Chlorogloeopsis sp. ULAP01: one gene and its partner. The protein of the gene in region 1 interacts with the protein of each later gene in a pairwise test. Links are inferred from orthologs where the notes say so. Each region holds a gene or a part of one and is shown on either strand. Other genes may lie near its edges.

Evidence for each region. The genes of interacting proteins can lie anywhere in the genome.
Region 2: the proteins of QUB80_RS29360 (region 1) and sfsA interact in binary tests that used the Escherichia coli proteins (3 or more experiments, as listed by UniProt). The link is inferred for Chlorogloeopsis sp. ULAP01 from one-to-one orthologs.

Annotation. Positions count from the first base shown.
Region 1 is NZ_JAUDRH010000018.1:3,736-9,473, reverse strand. Bases 1,194-4,033 are described here. They hold QUB80_RS29360 (glutamate-5-semialdehyde dehydrogenase), read left to right. Parts: upstream 1,194-1,878; coding sequence 1,879-3,189; downstream 3,190-4,033. Other genes in these bases: QUB80_RS29355 (bestrophin family protein), read left to right, coding at 3,269-4,033; QUB80_RS29365 (sensor histidine kinase), read left to right, coding at 1,194-1,684. In the rest of the region: more of QUB80_RS29365, read left to right, coding at 1-1,193; more of QUB80_RS29355, read left to right, coding at 4,034-4,180; QUB80_RS29350 (hypothetical protein), read right to left, coding at 4,308-4,442; QUB80_RS29345 (hypothetical protein), read right to left, coding at 4,541-4,813; QUB80_RS29340 (DNA polymerase III subunit delta), read left to right, coding at 4,990-5,738. UniProt on the Escherichia coli protein: Catalyzes the NADPH-dependent reduction of L-glutamate 5-phosphate into L-glutamate 5-semialdehyde and phosphate. The product spontaneously undergoes cyclization to form 1-pyrroline-5-carboxylate.
Region 2 is NZ_JAUDRH010000006.1:120,551-124,744, forward strand. What follows is about bases 1,376-4,194. They hold sfsA (DNA/RNA nuclease SfsA), read right to left. Parts: upstream 3,290-4,194; coding sequence 2,462-3,289; downstream 1,376-2,461. Other genes in these bases: QUB80_RS13305 (DUF711 family protein), read right to left, coding at 1,376-2,042; QUB80_RS13315 (hypothetical protein), read right to left, coding at 3,300-3,572; QUB80_RS13320 (tetratricopeptide repeat protein), read left to right, coding at 3,856-4,194. Outside these bases: QUB80_RS13300 (2OG-Fe dioxygenase family protein), read left to right, coding at 124-792; more of QUB80_RS13305, read right to left, coding at 891-1,375. UniProt on the Escherichia coli protein: Binds to DNA non-specifically. Could be a regulatory factor involved in maltose metabolism.

The DNA of each region.
Region 1 (5,738 bases):
ACCCATTCAAGCAGCATTACAACTAAATTTCATTAAAGTTGTAGCTCTTGATAGCTCAGTCTTAGCTGAATTGCGGCAAGGAGCTATTAGTCAAGCTCAGTTACAAGATGAGCAAGTGAGTCGATCTGCAAGTCTAGGTTTGGATGTTTCGGAGATTGTATCTGCAAAAGGGAATGCCCCTTCATTGTTGGTGGGGCTAATCTCCATTAAGTCACAACAAAAGGTTCTCGGAGGATTGATTGTAGGTACGGAATTGAATGATGATGTACTCAACAAAATTCGTAGGAATACACAAATCCACTTAGTTGCGTTACAAGATTCCCAGGTGATTGCTTCCACTTTGGCTGCGGCTCGAAATACTCGCTGGCAAGTACCAACACCAGAATCGCCACCACAGAGACTAACTATTGCCGATCAAGGCTATATGGCAAAAACCGTGCTGCTAACTGGGGTAAGTGGCACAGCAGTGAAAGTTGTTTTGCTCACCTCAGTAAAACCTTTAGAGCAAGCAGAAAGAAGCCTATGGTTTAGTCTTGGTGGATTATGCTTACTCGGAGGAGCGATCGCTCTCATTGTCGCCATCTGGGTGACGCGTTGGCTCACCCAGCGTCTTCACGGTTTGACTAATGCTACTCAACAGTTAGCTGCTGGCGATTTCAGCATCAGAATTAAAGTTGATAGCAAAGATGAAGTTGGTATTCTCGCTCAGGGCTTTAACTTTATGGCAGAACAACTTACGGCTAGAGACCAACAAATCTGTATTCAGATGCAACAATTAGAAAATACTTTGCAAAAACTCAGGCAAACTCAAGCACAATTAATTCAGAGTGAAAAAATGTCTAGCCTTGGACAAATGGTTGCTGGTGTTGCCCATGAAATCAACAATCCCACAAGTTTTATTTATGGTAATCTTATTCACATTCATGAATACACTCATAACCTACTAGGGTTAGTGCAACTTTATCAACAAAACTACCCCAATCCCGTACAAGCAATTCAGAAGGAACTTGTTGCTATTGAGTTAGATTTCATCGAGGAAGATTTACCTAAACTTCTTCAGTCAATGCAAATCGGATGTGAGCGCATTCATCAAATTGTTTTATCTCTACGCAATTTTTCCCGCCTTGATGAATCAGATTTTAAAAAAGTAGATATCCACTCTGGTATTGATAGCACACTGATGATTCTTACTAATCGCTTCATAACTCGACATAAGTATCAAGAAGTTAAAATTATCAAGGAGTATGGAAACTTACCACAAATTGAGTGTTACGCAGGTCAAATAAATCAAGTTTTTAAGAATATTATTAGTAATGCTATTGATGCTCTGGAAGATAAAGAACAAGAGGAAAAGTCATGTATCTTGAATCCAGAAATTCACATTTGTACCAAAGTAATTGATAATGATTGGATAGCAATTCATATCAGCGACAACGGTTTAGGAATGACTGAAGAAGTTAGCTCCAAAATATTTGATCCCTTTTTTACTACAAAACCAGTAGGTAAAGGAACAGGTTTAGGTTTATTCATCAGTTATCAGACTGTTGTAGAAAAACACAGTGGCAAAATTGAGTGTTATTCAAAATTAAACGAGGGTACACGATTTATCGTCACTATTCCTGTGAAACAGGGGAAAGTTATTGATGATGAAGGCATGAATGATGTAATCAAAATTAGGGTGTAGGGGAATAAGAAAAAATTGTATTTTTATACACCATGCCCCAAAACTAATAAGGGTACAAGCAGTACGAACCTCCACCAATTCCCCCGACACCCTTTTTCTTGACAAATTTAGGGGTTCTCATCCTCCTACTAGGCTTTTGACTACTATGCTTTTGATAGGATTAGAGAAGGGCAAAGAATCAGGTTTTTTTGGGCATGACTATTTCTGGGGATAATTCATCGAACTTAATTGCAATAGCGAAAAAAACTCGCCAGGCGGCACTCAAGCTAGCAGTTCTCTCAACGGAGGCAAAAAATCAAGCTATTGAAGCGATCGCCCAAGCTTTAGAATCTGCGAAAGAGGAAATTTTGCAAGCGAATCTTGCTGATTGCCAGATAGCGACAAAAGAAGGAATTGCCAAACCACTTTATAAGCGCTTGCAGTTGGATGAACATAAGCTAAGAGATGCGATCGCTGGGGTGAGAGATGTCGGCAAGCTTCCCGATCCAGTTGGTGCTGTGCAAATTCACCGCGAGTTGGATACAGGCTTAATTCTCAAGCGGATCACTTGTCCGTTGGGAGTTTTGGGGATTATTTTTGAAGCACGCCCGGAAGCAGCAATTCAAATTGTTTCTTTGGCTATCAAGTCAGGCAACGGCGTTATCCTCAAAGGTGGCAAAGAAGCTATTCGCTCTTGTGAAGCGATAGTTAAGGCAATTAAGCAAGGATTATCTCCAACTGCGGTTAATCCTGACGCGGTACAATTACTAACCACAAGAGAAGAAACTCTAGAACTTTTGAAATTAGATAAATATGTAGATTTAATTATTCCTAGAGGTTCTAATTCTTTTGTCAGATTTGTGCAAGAAAATACTCGCATTCCTGTTCTTGGACACGCTGATGGTATTTGTCATCTTTATATAGATAAGGCTGCCAATATTGATAAAGCAATTGCCATTACTGTTGATGCAAAAATTCAATATCCTGCTGCTTGTAATGCTATTGAAACCTTGTTAGTTCATGCCGATATTGCTCCAAACATCTTGCCAACAATTGCTGAGTATTTGCAAGCACAAAATGTAGAATTAAAAGGGGACGAACGTACACGCAAGATTTTAAATAATATCCCAGTGGCAACAGAAGAAGATTGGGAAACTGAGTACAGCGATTTGATTTTGTCAATTAAAATTGTCGATTCTTTAGAGGAAGCGATCGCCCATATTAACGATTACGGCTCTAAGCATACCGATGCAATTGTTACTGAACATAGGGAAGCAGCAGAAACTTTTTTGGCACTAGTGAATGCAGCAGGAGTTTATCACAACTGTTCTACTCGCTTTGCTGACGGTTTCCGCTATGGTTTTGGTGCCGAAGTTGGAATTAGCACTCAACAAATGCCTCCTCGCGGGCCTGTTGGTTTAGAAGGTTTAGTAACATATAAGTATCAGGTAACTGGGGATGGGCATATTGTCGCTCATTACACGGGTGCAGATGCTAAATCTTTTACTCATAGGGATTTAATCTAACTGATCCTCATTCAATTAATTGTGACAAAATACTAGAAAAACACCAGATAACTGGTGTTTTTTATAATCTTGATTTTCTATGAAATTTGATAAACATAATTGGTTACAACTTGCTTTACAACTGCAAGGTTCAGTACTACCTGCCGTTTTACCCCGCATCTTTTTGTGTAGCGGATTTGCTTTTTGTATATCTTTAAATCACTATTACGGTTTTGATTTATCAGAGCAAATTTTTAGTTCTGTCACTACTAACGTAGCATATAATTTAGTTTTAGGTTTGCTGTTAGTATTTCGGACAAATACTGCATATGATAGGTATTGGGAAGGACGTAAAATTTGGGGAAGTATTGTTATTAATAGCCTCAATTTAGGACGTAAAATAAAACTAGCTATTGCCGAAACAGAAAAGGTAGAGCAAGAAAATAAAATTGCGGCATTACGGCTTTTAGGTGCTTTTGCAGTTGCTACTAAATTACATTTAAGGGAACAGGCTGACATACATGAACTAGAGGCTTTTTTAACTCAATCGCAATATTTACAACTCCAAGAGGTGAAAAACATTCCCTTAAAAATTTCTTTTTGGATTGGTGCTTATCTCAAGCAACAGCAAGTTCGCAATTGCCTAAGTATTTATGAATTGGTTCCTATGAATCAAGCTTTAGACGCGATGGTAGAAGCATTTATAGGTTGCGATCGCATTAAAAAAACTCCCATACCATTAGCTTATGGAATTTATCTCAAACGACTATTACTGATATACTGCTTTGTCTTACCATTTCAACTCGTCCACGATGTCAGTTGGTGGACTATTCCCATCGTAACTTTGATTAGTTTTATTTTATTGGGTATTGAAGAAATTGGTAATCAAATAGAAAATCCCTTTAGTAACGGTGCAAATGATTTACCAATCGATGAAATTTGCAATACAGTAGTTAACAATATTGAAGATCTCATCAAATCGGAACCTGTAACAATATCGACATTAGTGTAAAGGGCGGAAAAACTTAATCAATAGTTTCAATATGATGTTGAATTTCATTATTTTTGAAATATGCGTAGTGGCGTGTTAGCGAAGCGTAACACACCTTCTGATTGCTTTGGTGCGTTAGGACAGAGTCCTAACGCACCCTCAATCTCCACAATTGTTGCAACGGGATGGCGATCGCATCCGCATTCATTTGGTTAAGTTGCTGGGGCAGTGCTAGATAAGTATCCAAATGCTCATCTAAAGTAGAACGACTTGAAAAAACCAAACTATGTGAAGTAATGTAAAAATGTTGGCATCTAGTTCGTAGTAAGGACTTCAGTCCTTATTGGAGGACTGAAGTCCACACTACAAACCTTTAATTATTTACCTCGTTCTACTTACTTGCTGACTGGCTTTATCTATCAACTGATCGGTAAGATCGTTGACTGCTTTCTGCCCGTTTTTGAATGAGAGATATCCTACCAGCCCCACAGCCACAAAGATTTGCAGCACAAAGGGAACAACAAGAATTAGGCAAAGTGGTAGCTTTTTGGGGTTTTTGAACAGGCAACATTTTTTAGAGGAATATCTCCGGTAAATTCCTTCCTTTGTATAGTTCCCAGAAAGCTGCCGAAAATATTGTCTAGAATCGCTCAATTACCAAGCTGCACGTAAGTATCGAACTAAAAAATCTTCAAACTAAGAATTAGTGTTATGTGTATTAGATAACTAAAAAATCTATAATTATCATCATCTCTGTTAATAGTTGCCATCAAAAATAGAAGTAAGTATGTTCCCTTGACTGGAAGCTTGAATTCGGAAGGCAAAAACGCGTGAACTTGGAATTGTCTACTCCTTTAGAATTAATTGGGCGATCGGCAGAATTTCAACGGATAGTGGAAGTTCTGGCAGAAGATGGTGATTTGTTGATTGTAGGAGTACCTGGAAGTGGGCGACGAACTTTAGTACGAGGGGCAACTTCGGCAGTGGGAGCGATCGTGCTAGAGATAGACTGCATTCGCGCCACAGATGGAGAGAGATTTGTGCAATTGCTAGCGGAGGCAATTAATCAAAGTTTTGATGCAGCACAAATCCAAGACTGGGTTGCCAAAAGTGCAAGAGAGTTTTTTCGGTTTCAGTTTGAAGAAAGCGGCGGTAAACTTTTGCTGATGCGTTCCCTGAACCAAAAGCAGTTGTGGCAAGCATTTGAAATTTTGCTCCAGTTGCCTCAACTGTTAGCTGATATGCAAGATCAGCGAGTTGCGTTGATTTTGCAAAGTTTTCCCCACATCCGCTCCTGGGATCGCAGTGGTTTGTGGGAAACAACCCTGAGGCGAGAAATTCACAAACAAACTCGTGTCAGTTACGTGCTAGTAGCAACGATTGCCGAAACAACTCACCACGCAGAAGAGACTAACTATCCAATCGAAACAGTACAGTTAGCTCCCTTAGCCAAAGATGTTTTAGCAGTTTGGGCAAGAGAAATTTTGCAGGCAGTAGGACTAACATTTGATTCTCGCTCCAAAGCACTACAACTATTTTTAGATGCTGTTCAAGGACATATTGGCGATGCGATGGCACT
Region 2 (4,194 bases), on another replicon or contig:
ATGACAATTTCTGTAGTTTACTTGACGACAGTTTAATAAAAAATAGCCTAGACTAGGAGTATAAGTAATAAGCCTCCCATTAAAAAATTAGGGAGAGCTTGAATATGCGAGGAGGTAAATCCTATGCAAAAAGTTCTGGGATCAACAGAATTAGAATATGCTTTTCTTTTTACTTTAAGAAAGGTAAATTCTATCAATCCAGAAGGTTTCAAACCATTTTTTGACAATCTACCTGTCGATCCTTACATTCAAGGTAAATATCGCTATAGAAGATTATCGCGTTTTATAGTTTCCGGAGATAGTGTAATTAAATTGCCTCATGGATATCTCTTTCAAAGTAAAGACTATAATCCTTTGGTGGGTGATATCAAAAGAGAGTTTGCAGAATTAGATAATGTGCTTATAGAACAGGATATATTTAGAAACATGATCCTAGCATTTAGTGATTCTTGTAAACTACATCCAGAGGCAGAAATAGGAGTACATCAAATTAGAACTACTTGCTCGCCGGATAATTTTGGTAATCCAGCACCTGAAGGTATTCATAGAGACGGCACTGATTTTATCGGTATCTTCTCTGTTGATAGACACAACATTCAAGGTGGAGAAACACATTTATACACTACTAAAAAAGAGAAGCCTGTATTTAGCAAAATTTTGAATCCAGGTGAACTTCTTCTCATCAACGACCATGAATTTTTCCACTTTACCACTCCTGTTAAACCAATTGCTGAAGGTGTAGGTACAAGAGATGTTTTTGTACTAACTTCACCAAGCTTGCTTTCAGATTAAGTAGTAAAATGCTCTCTTTAAGATCCCCGACTTTTTAGAGAAGTCGGGGATCTGTGTTTTCATAGCATAAGCAATTCATTAGGTAATACCATTTCTACTCAATTAACAGCAAATATTTTGCAGTCTACAAGATATGGGGAATTGAATATTGTCATTTCCCCAGCTTTTTTACCAGGAATTGGAAATAATCTTGCTGACAAAGGTTTATCTAGCTTAATGGCTAAAGTTGCCATATCAATTAATATGGCTGCAATTTTTTCGATTGTAATATCACCTGGAATCGGTACTGTATCAAGTCCACAACCACAGACTGCGGAATACAATAATAAATTAGTAATATCGAAGGTTTGCTCGTTAGCTCTGACTGCTAAACCCACATCTTCACAAACAGGAAGCATTAAACCAGAGTAACCACAAATTTTGACTGGTACATTTTTCAAAACACGAGTTAACATACTAGAAATGAAAAGTGTCCCTTGATGTCCAAACTTGCCGTCCATAAGTTTTTCATAAGCGAAAGCAATACTTTCCTTTTTATCTAATGGTGATGTCAGAGATGTATCAATACCTTTGTATTTAAGAGCAAACTTTTTAGATATTTTCTCAGCAATATATTCTATTTGCTTTAATTCTTCTGCTAAAAGTAATTGGAGGTTTTTCTCTGCAATTTCAGGTTTGTTTTGAGCTTGTGAGAAAGCTTTCATCACTAAGTCACTACATTCTATGCCAATAGCAAAAGATGTATCACCCTTATGGTAAGCAGTAGGGAAAAATGGTGTGCCAGATTTACAGTTTGCCCAAGCACAAAAACGAAAGTTGCCATAACCATTTTCGCTTTCTTGGGATATACGTTTAATCGCTTTTGCTGATTCCCACACATTTTCAAAGTTGATACCTGTTTTGCTGTCTCCAATTTTACTGGAAGCGTAAATAACTGATGTATTTTTGTTTATATCTGGAATGATTGCAATTGTTTGAAGTTGATTAGCATAACCAATATTGAAAAAACTGATATTTAATTCTTGGCAAATATTTTCTAGACTTTGAATTTTACTAATAATTTCGTTTGTAGATAAGTTTTGTAGATATTCTTCCCAAGAATTTGTAGCTATCCTCGTTGTTTGAACTTCATAGCCAGATTTTTCAAACAAATATTTTGCTTGCTGATTAAATTCAACAGCTTGTTTAATTTTGTCTATTTCTTGAGGAGATTGTAGTAGTATACCCGTAGTAATAGTTCTGATTTTCATATGTAAAATTATCCAATAAGTTAGTTATTTATTGCTATAATATCTGTTGCATTGTGTTGCATAATTGTAGAGTGTCATTTTCATATCTTATAAATCTATACTGACATAAATTTTTAGAAAGTCCTCTTGATAATCAGAACTCATAATGTAAAGTTACTCATATCTTTTATCTATGCCCTTGTCCGCTAAGAAATAAATTTCTAGGCTTCAAGCTAAAGTCAGTTAACTATAAGCCTGGAATTGAAGCTCCAGAGGTTTTAAGGGCAAGGTGCAAGATGTGAAATATGTATTCTAGATATTCCAACACCCCAGAAGAGTGCGGCTAATGTAGAAACGCGCTGTTTGAAACTTTTCTAAACATCACCAAATCTCACTCGGCTGATCGGAGAATACGGCTTTCCACAGAGTATTCTTTTTTGTTAAATTTTGAGTTTTGCCAAACCTAAGTAGCGAATACCAATCGGTGAAACTTCAAAACGACAGGGTAAAACTTCTAAACCCAGAGCAAAAGCTTCTCGCAGTAACTTACCATATACAGGATCGGCGCGATCGCCTGGAGTAAACTCATCGCAATCGCCCCGGTTGATAAAGTAAAGCATCACTGCACGACATTGAGGTAACAGTGCAATCAATTCTCGCAGGTGTTTTTGTCCCCGTGTTGTTTCCGTGTCGGGAAAGAGCGCTAATTTGCCTTCTACCCAAGTAGTGTTTTTAATTTCTAAATAAATCGGCCGATTTTTATCAATTATTACCGAATTAATATCTTCTACTGCTGGTTCTTCAAGCAACTTATTATTTTCTGAGTCCAGTTGCAGCTGATTTAAGTTTTGAATTTCTGGTGGAGTTGAAGAGAGAAAAAAATCTACTCGACTTTTTTTATCTTGTCCGTAAACAACTTCACCACGAATTTGACTATACTCACCCAATTCTGGGAAAAGATACTTTTCTAAAGCTAACTTAATAATTCGATTAGGTAAAGCAGTATTGACACCAACCCAAGTCGGTTCGTTATCATACACTTGAATCATTTCCCAAGTGTAGGCTAATTTACGGTTTGGGCTGTCACTTTTAGAAAGCTGCACTGTATTACCAGGAATGCAAACTCCTGTCATAGGGCCAGTATTCGGGCAGTGTGCTGTTACAATCTCTCCAGAAGCAAGTTGAACATCAGCAAAAAAGCGTTTGTAGCGTCTTAATAGGATACCAGAATATAAGGGTGGGTAGCGGTAAAGATATTCAGTAGTCATTAGTTATTTGTCAATAGTCATTGGTAGGGGAGGCAGCGCGTTGTTGAGAGAAGCGCAGTGCGGGGCTTCCCCTCGTTGGGGCGACTTCGGAGGGTTCCCTCCGTTGTAGCGACTGCCGTGAGGGTTTTGTTGATGATTTTTGGATTAAAACCGAGAATCTATCTTCTAAACCCGCCCTTACTCTATGTGGGTAGGCGCAAATATTTATAACTATGTAAAGACAAATTAAGTGTAGGGTGTGTTGTCGCCAAGCGCAACGCATCGCTAATAATTCAAGGTGCATTGTCTCCTTGTCTCCTTGTCTGCCCCTGCCCTTCTCTTACTCGCTCTCCTCATTTTTGGCAAATTTATGATGTTTTGTCGAAAATAGGAAATAGGTTGAGTCGGCATGAATATATACAAAATAGGGATGAGCAACTAATACCAATTTAAAAAATGATTAAGGGCAGATGGATTTACGGAACCAGGATACACCAAGGCGATTTTCAATTCCATTTTCCAAAATCGTATAAGACAGACTATCGCAATATATCTTAAACATCAACTAGCTGAGTTTAATAAGCGCTATGAATGATGATTTTTACAATCGGGGATTAGAAAAAGCTAGACAAAAAGACTGGGCTGGGGCGATTGAGGAATTTAACAGTGCTATAGGGCTAAATCCTTACTTTGCTGAAGCTTACTTGCAAAGAGGTTTGGCATACTATGATTTAGGAGATATTCTCCAAGCTGTTTCTGATTACACGGAAGCTCTAAAGCGAAATCCCAAAAGTATAGAGGCTTATTATTGTCGCGCTTTAGCACGAGTAGGGCTAAAAAATTTCCCAGGAGCGCTGACAGACGTAAATCAAGCTATTTTTTTGAACTCTAATTATGCTTCAGCTTATAATTTACGGGCAATAATA